Microbispora sp. ZYX-F-249: one gene and its partner. Each later gene encodes a partner of the first gene's protein in a complex. Links are inferred from orthologs where the notes say so. Each region holds a gene or a part of one and is shown on either strand. Other genes may lie near its edges.

Region 1 (3,545 bases):
CCGCAAGCTCCGTGAGAGCAAGGGCATCAGTCGTGACCAGGCCGGCCAGTGCATCCGGGCGTCCGAGTCGAAGATCAGCCGGATGGAGCTGGGCCGAGTCGGGTTCAAGGAGCGCGATGTCGCCGACCTTCTCGTTCTCTACGGAGTGGAGGACGAGGAGACGCGCAATGTCGTGATGAACCTGGTCGAAAGGGCCAACGAGCCCGGCTGGTGGCACAGGTTCAACGATCTGCTGCCCTCGTGGTTCCAGGCCTACGTCGGTCTGGAGGAGGCGGCCGAGCGCATCCGCACCTACGAGGTGCAGTTCGTTCCCGGCCTGCTGCAGACCAAGGAGTACGCGCGCGCCGTCATCATGGCCGGCGCGGTCGGCGCGGCGCCGGAGGAGATCGCCAGACGGGTGGACCTGCGGCTGGAACGCCAGCGCATCCTCGACGGCGGGAACAGCCCCAAGTTCTGGGCCGTGATCGACGAGGCCGCGCTGCGCCGCCCGATCGGCGGTGTCGACGTCATGCGGGGCCAGATTCAGCACCTCATCGACCTGATGAACCAGCCCAACGTGACGATTCAGGTCATCCCGTTCAGCTATGGAGGACACGCCGCCGAGGGCGGCGCCTTCAGCATCCTGCGGTTCGCCGACCCCGACCTGCCCGACATCGTGTACGTCGAGCAGCTCGCCAGCGCGCTTTACCTGGACAAACGGGAAGAGGTCGACCGCTACAGCGAGGTCATGGAACGCCTCTGCGCGGTCAGCACCACCCCCACGGAGACGGTGGACCTGCTGCGGCAGATCATGGCCGACCTCTGATCAGTCGCTACCGGGCCTCATCTGCTCTAGACTGCCCTTGGCGTTGGACACCCGCCACAGTCGAGCATGCCCGGACAGGTCGCGTGCAGGCGAGACGGTGATCCTGCGCCTTTCACGTGGGCGCGGCGCGCGTTACTGTGCCGCGGTTGCCGTGCACGACGTGCCCGCGATCACCAGATGCTGGATCAAGGAGACCACCCCGTGAAGACCGCTGTCGAGGAGCTCAGCCCTACCCGGGTCAAGCTCACCGTCGAGGTGCCGTTCAAGGAGCTCGAGCCGAGCCTGCAGGCCGCGTACAAGAAGGTCGCGCAGCAGGTGCGCGTGCCCGGCTTCCGTCCTGGCAAGGTGCCGGCCCGGATCATCGAGCAGCGCTTCGGCCGCGCGGTGGTTCTCGAGGAGACCCTGAACGACGCCCTGCCCAAGCTGTACGGCCAGGCCGTTGACGAGACCGAGGTCTTCCCGGTCAGCCAGCCGGAGATCGAGGTCACCAAGATCGAGGACGGTGAGCAGGTCGAGTTCACCGCCGAGGTGGACATCCGCCCCGCCTTCGACGTCCCGGACTACCAGGGCGCCGAGATCGTGGTGGACCCCGCCGAGGTGACCGACGAGGACATCACCGCCCAGCTCGAGGCCCTGCGCCAGCGCTTCGCGACGCTGACCGGCGTCGAGCGGCCGGCCCAGAACGGCGACTACGTCGTGATGGACCTGCGTGCCGAGATCGACGGCCGCAACCTCGAGGAGCAGCAGGCCGCCGACGTGTCCTACGAGGTCGGTGCGGGCTCGGTCCTGCAGGGCCTGGACGACGCGCTGCAGGGCATGGCCGCGGGCGACGAGAAGACCTTCCGCACCACGCTCGTCGGCGGTGAGAACGCCGGCGAGGAGGCCGACGTGATCATCAACGTCAAGTCGGTCAAGGAGAAGGTGCTGCCCGAGCTGGACGACGAGTTCGCGCAGCTCGCCAGCGAGTTCGACACGCTCGACGAGCTCAAGGACAGCATCCGCGAGCAGGTTCGCCGCAACAAGCTGGTGGACCAGGTCGTGCAGAGCCGCGAGAAGGCGCTCGACGCGCTGCTCGAGAAGATCGACATCCCGCTGCCCGAGAGCGCGCTCCAGGCGGAGATCGACGCGCGCAAGCACAACCTCGAGCACCAGGTCGCCGAGAGCGGCCTGAGCCGTGAGGCGTACCTCCGCCTCCAGCAGACGACCGAGGAAGAGCTGTTCGCCGAGTACGAGGCGAGCGCGGCCAAGGCGCTGAAGTCGGGCTTCGTGCTCGACAAGATCGTCAAGGCGGAGGAGATCGGCGTCAGCGAGCAGGAGCTCACCGACTTCGTGGTGCGCCGCGCCATGCAGATGGGCGTCGCGCCGAACACGCTGGCCCAGCACCTCGCCGACAACAACCAGCTCCCGCTGGCGATGATGGAGATCGTGCGCGAGAAGGCCAAGACCGTCATCGGGGACGCGGCCAAGGTCACCGACACCGCGGGCAACGAGGTGGACGTCCAGGCCATCTACGCCGAGCTCAACCCCGAGCAGGAGGCCGTGGGCGTGGACGAGGCGGGCGAGGAGCCCGCCGACGAGACCAAGGAAAGCTGATCTCCGAGGCTCTCGCCTGACATCTGCCGCCGGCCCGCCGCGGCGCGGGCCGGTGCGGCAGGCCACGATGGAACCCCCGTCGCACTCGGGTGCGCCGGGGGTTTCGGTTATATCGGGGCAAATCCCTGAGAATTTGTTTATTACCGTGGCTAGGGAGCACGCGGGCGGCCGTGACACATGTGTCTCGGCTGTCCGGCCATGGGCGGGAAACACGAGCGATGCGGCGCGGACGCGCCGTCGCGGCCGGGCATGCGCCGACAGCGAACAGCACGGCGCACGGGCATGACCTGTCTGCGCCGCGCGTTAAGGTCACAAGCAAAGCCAATCGATTACGAGCATCGGAAGGTGACGCTGTGACCAGCCCGCCGACCTTCTTCCCGACCGGTGGTTCCGGCTTCGAGGCCCGGAGCCCGGAGGGTGGCCCCTCCCGCCTCGAGGACCAGCTCTACCAGCGCCTGCTGCGCGAGCGGATCGTGGTGCTCGGCACCCAGGTGAACGACGAGGTGGCCAACCGGCTGTGCGCTGAGCTCCTGCTCCTCGCCGCCGATGACCCCGATCGCGACATCTGGATGTACATCAACTCCCCTGGTGGCTCCGTAACCGCCGGTATGGCGATTTACGACATGATGGAGTACGTGCCGAACAACGTCTGCACGGTCGCCATGGGCCTGGCCGCCTCCATGGGGCAGTTCCTGCTCTGCGCCGGCGCCCGCGGCAAGCGGTACGCGCTTCCGCACGCCCGGATCATGATGCACCAGCCGTCCGGCGGCATCGGCGGCACCGCGGCCGACATCGCGATCCAGGCCGAGCAGATGCTCTACGTGAAGAAGACGCTCGCGGAGCGGATCGCCTACCACACCGGCCAGCCGCTCGAGCAGATCGAGCGCGACTCCGACCGGGACCGCTGGTTCACGGCCGAGGAGGCCAAGGACTACGGCTTCATCGACCACGTGGTGCGCAGCGCCCGCCAGGTGCCCTCCGAGGGCGCCGTCTCGTGACTGGAGCTTCCCAGATGAGTGAGCTGATCCGGCCGGGTGACATCAACGGCCGCTACGTCCTTCCCTCCTTCGTCGAGCGCACGTCGTACGGCGTCAAGGAGATGAACCCCTACAACAAGCTGTTCGAGGACCGCATCATCTTCCTCGGC
Region 2 (3,163 bases), on another replicon or contig:
CTTGTTCTCGAACTCGTAGCCGTCGTTGCCCTCGCCCAGCGGCTCCAGGTCGATGATCACGCGCGCGAACTGGCCGGAACCACCGGTCTGCTTCTTGTGCGTGTACTCGACCTTCTCCACCTTGCGGCGGATGGTCTCGCGGTAGGCGACCTGCGGGCGGCCGACGTTGGCCTCGACCTTGAACTCGCGGCGCATCCGGTCGACGAGGATCTCCAGGTGGAGCTCACCCATGCCCCAGATGACCGTCTGCCCGGTCTCCTCGTCACGGCGGACCTGGAAGGACGGGTCCTCCTCGGCCAGCCGCTGGATCGCGGTCGACAGCTTCTCCTGGTCGCCCTTGGTCTTGGGCTCGATGGCCACGTTGATGACCGGCGCCGGGAAGGTCATCGACTCGAGGACGACCTGCTTGACCGGGTCCGAGAGGGTGTCACCGGTGGTGGTGTCCTTCAGACCCATGACGGCGACGATCTGACCAGCGGTCGCGGTGGGGCGCTCCTCGCGCTTGTTCGCGTGCATCTGGTAGATCTTGCCGATCCGCTCCTTCTTGCCCTTGACCGAGTTCACCACAGTGGTGCCGGCCTCGAGCGTTCCGGAGTAGACGCGGATGTAGGTGAGCTTGCCCAGGTGCGGGTCGCTCATGATCTTGAAGGCGAGTGCGGCGAAGGGCTCGCTCACGTCCGCGTGGCGCTCGACGATCTCCTCCTCGTTGCCCACCGCGTGACCCTTGAAGGCCGGGATGTCGGTGGGAGCCGGGAGGTAGGCGACGATCGCGTCGAGCAGGGGCTGCACGCCCTTGTTCTTGAACGCGGTGCCGCACAGGACCGGGTTGATGGAGCCGCTGATGGTCGCCCGGCGGATGGCCGCGACAAGCTGCTCCTCGGTGGGCTCGACGCCCTCCAGGAAGAGCTCCATGAGCTCGTCGTCGTTCTCGGCGACGGTCTCGACGAGCTTGTCGCGCCACTCACGGGCCGCGTCGGCGTGGTCGGCCGGGATGTCGACGGTGTCGTACATCTCGCCCTTGGCCGCCTCGGCGCTCCAGAGCAGGCCCTTCATCTTCACCAGGTCGATGACGCCCTTGAAGTCGGCCTCGACGCCCCAGGGAAGCTGAACGACCGCCGGGGTGGAGCCCAGCCGGTTGATCATCATGTCGACACAGCGGTGGAACTCCGCGCCGACCCGGTCCATCTTGTTCACGAAGCAGATGCGGGGCACGCCGTAACGGTCGGCCTGGCGCCAGACCGTCTCGGACTGCGGCTCCACGCCGGCGACGCCATCGAACACCGCGACCGCGCCGTCGAGAACACGCAGCGACCGCTCGACCTCGATGGTGAAGTCCACGTGTCCGGGCGTGTCGATGATGTTGATCGTGTGATCAAGCCAGCTGCAGGTGGTGGCGGCAGACGTGATGGTGATGCCGCGCTCCTGCTCCTGCTCCATCCAGTCCATGGTGGCAGCGCCCTCATGGACCTCACCCAGCTTGTAGTTGATGCCGGTGTAGAACAGGATGCGCTCAGTCGTCGTGGTCTTGCCCGCGTCGATATGGGCCATGATCCCGATGTTGCGGACCCTGGCCAGGTCAAGAGCGGTCGTGGTGGCCACTTCTTCGCGTCCTTAACTCGTCGTCGGTGCTCACTACCAGCGGTAGTGCGCGAAGGCCTTGTTGGACTCGGCCATCTTGTGCGTGTCCTCGCGCCGCTTCACGCTGGCGCCGAGGCCGTTGCTCGCGTCGAGCAGCTCGTTCATGAGCCGCTCGGTCATGGTCTTCTCGCGGCGCGCCCGGGAGTACTGGACAAGCCACCGCAGCGCCAGCGTGGTGCTGCGCGAGGCCTTGACCTCGACCGGCACCTGGTAGGTGGCGCCACCGACGCGGCGGCTCTTCACCTCGAGCGTCGGGCGGACGTTGTCGAGAGCGCGCTTGAGGGTGACGACCGGGTCGTTGCCGGTCTTCTCCCTGCAGCCCTCGAGGGCGCCGTAGACGATCGACTGCGCGAGGGAGCGCTTGCCGTCCAGGAGAACCTTGTTGATGAGCGCGGTGACCAGCGGCGAGTTGTGCACCGGGTCAGCGACCAGCTGGCGGCGGCCAGGGGAACCCTTGCGCGGCATGTCAGCTCTTCTCCTTCTTCGCGCCGTAGCGGCTGCGGGCCTGCTTGCGGTTGCGGACGGCCTGGGTGTCCAGCGAACCACGGATGATCTTGTAGCGAACACCCGGCAGGTCCTTCACACGACCACCACGCACGAGCACCATCGAGTGCTCCTGGAGGTTGTGGCCCACCCCGGGGATGTAAGCCGTGACCTCGATGCCGTTGGTGAGCCGAACACGGGCCACCTTGCGCAGCGCCGAGTTGGGCTTCTTGGGGGTGGTCGTGTAAACGCGGGTGCAAACGCCGCGCCGCTGCGGGCTCCCCTTGAGGGCAGGAGTCTTGGTCTTGCTGACCTTGTCCTGCCGGCCCTTTCGGACCAACTGCTGAATGGTGGGCACCGCGTCTCCGTTTCGTGCCTAGCCGGTGATACGTAGGACCCGGTCGAGGTGGCGATGCCGCCTCTCACAGGCTTGCAGGTACTGCCGGTGTCATGACCTGCTGGTTTTCACTCCCCTTCGACCCCCGCGCTCGGGCGTGTCGCGCTCTTGTCGCAGCACTCCCGGGCGGACCCGGTCGATCTGGAGGAGTCACGCGGCGCCCCACACGCCTTCCTCGTCGGAAAGCGGCATTTGAGCGCACGCATGCGAGCCCACAGACGGGCACGAAGGTAAAGCCTACCCGCCCTCGTACAACACGTCAAAACAGAGGAGGACGCCCCGGAGGGACGTGCCCCGCTGTCCTGACGTGCCGCTTCGCCGACGGCCCGAGCCGGACCGCCGAAGGACTCGGCCCCCTATCATACCGCCCCCACGAGGGGCTTCTCACGGTTTCGGCGCCGTCCCCGCCCCCGTGGCGCCGGACACCCACGCCCGTCACGCCGGAACGGACACCCACGCCCGTGCCGCCGGACACGCACGGCCGTACGCGGACCCGTGGACAACGGGAAGCGGCCCGGGGCGTGGTGCCCCGGGCCGCTTCCGTATGTTCACCGCCGCGGCGATCGCTCACCGCGGCGACCTGTCAACGGCCGTACTGGCCGAAGTCGTACTCCTCCAGCGGGACGGCCTCGCCGCTGCCCGAGC

Evidence for each region. Proteins that work in one complex are often made in the same cells at the same time.
Region 2: the proteins of tig (region 1) and rpsG are in contact, whole or in part, in a crystal structure (PDB 3GTY), measured with the Thermotoga maritima proteins. The link is inferred for Microbispora sp. ZYX-F-249 from one-to-one orthologs. Residues at the interface, in WP_004081061.1 of Thermotoga maritima: Glu122, Val124, Val129, Leu130, Tyr133, Glu188, Gly259, Ile262, Tyr263, Glu266, Ser270, Glu273, Gln274, Glu277, Arg308, Gln311, Ile312, Ser315, Tyr316, Glu325, Arg329, Arg336, Leu363, Phe366, Trp367, Arg373, Leu377, Arg381, Leu384, Glu387; in WP_004081843.1 of Thermotoga maritima: Lys34, Lys52, Lys55, Glu59, Arg62, Gln63, Glu66, Asn67, Lys69, Val71, Arg95, Ala109, Lys110, Lys111, Gly112, Arg113, Pro114, Glu117, Glu121, Ile124, Ala125, Tyr127, Asn128, Asn129, Thr130, Gly131, Lys135, Asp139, Arg142, Met143.

What each region holds. Positions count from the first base shown.
Region 1 is NZ_JBDJAW010000031.1:5,140-8,684, reverse strand. What follows is about bases 394-3,202. They hold tig (trigger factor), read left to right. Parts: upstream 394-1,006; coding sequence 1,007-2,398; downstream 2,399-3,202. Other genes in these bases: AAH991_RS29260 (ClpP family protease), read left to right, coding at 2,752-3,202; AAH991_RS29270 (Sco1979 family transcriptional regulator), read left to right, coding at 394-805. In the rest of the region: more of AAH991_RS29270, read left to right, coding at 1-393; more of AAH991_RS29260, read left to right, coding at 3,203-3,396; AAH991_RS29255 (ATP-dependent Clp protease proteolytic subunit), read left to right, coding at 3,411-3,545. UniProt on the Bacillus subtilis protein: Involved in protein export. Acts as a chaperone by maintaining the newly synthesized protein in an open conformation. Functions as a peptidyl-prolyl cis-trans isomerase.
Region 2 is NZ_JBDJAW010000006.1:285,928-289,090, forward strand. Bases 369-3,163 are described here. They hold rpsG (30S ribosomal protein S7), read right to left. Parts: upstream 2,104-3,163; coding sequence 1,633-2,103; downstream 369-1,632. Other genes in these bases: fusA (elongation factor G), read right to left, coding at 369-1,548; rpsL (30S ribosomal protein S12), read right to left, coding at 2,105-2,479; AAH991_RS10960 (DNA-directed RNA polymerase subunit beta'), read right to left, coding at 3,102-3,163. Also shown: more of fusA, read right to left, coding at 1-368.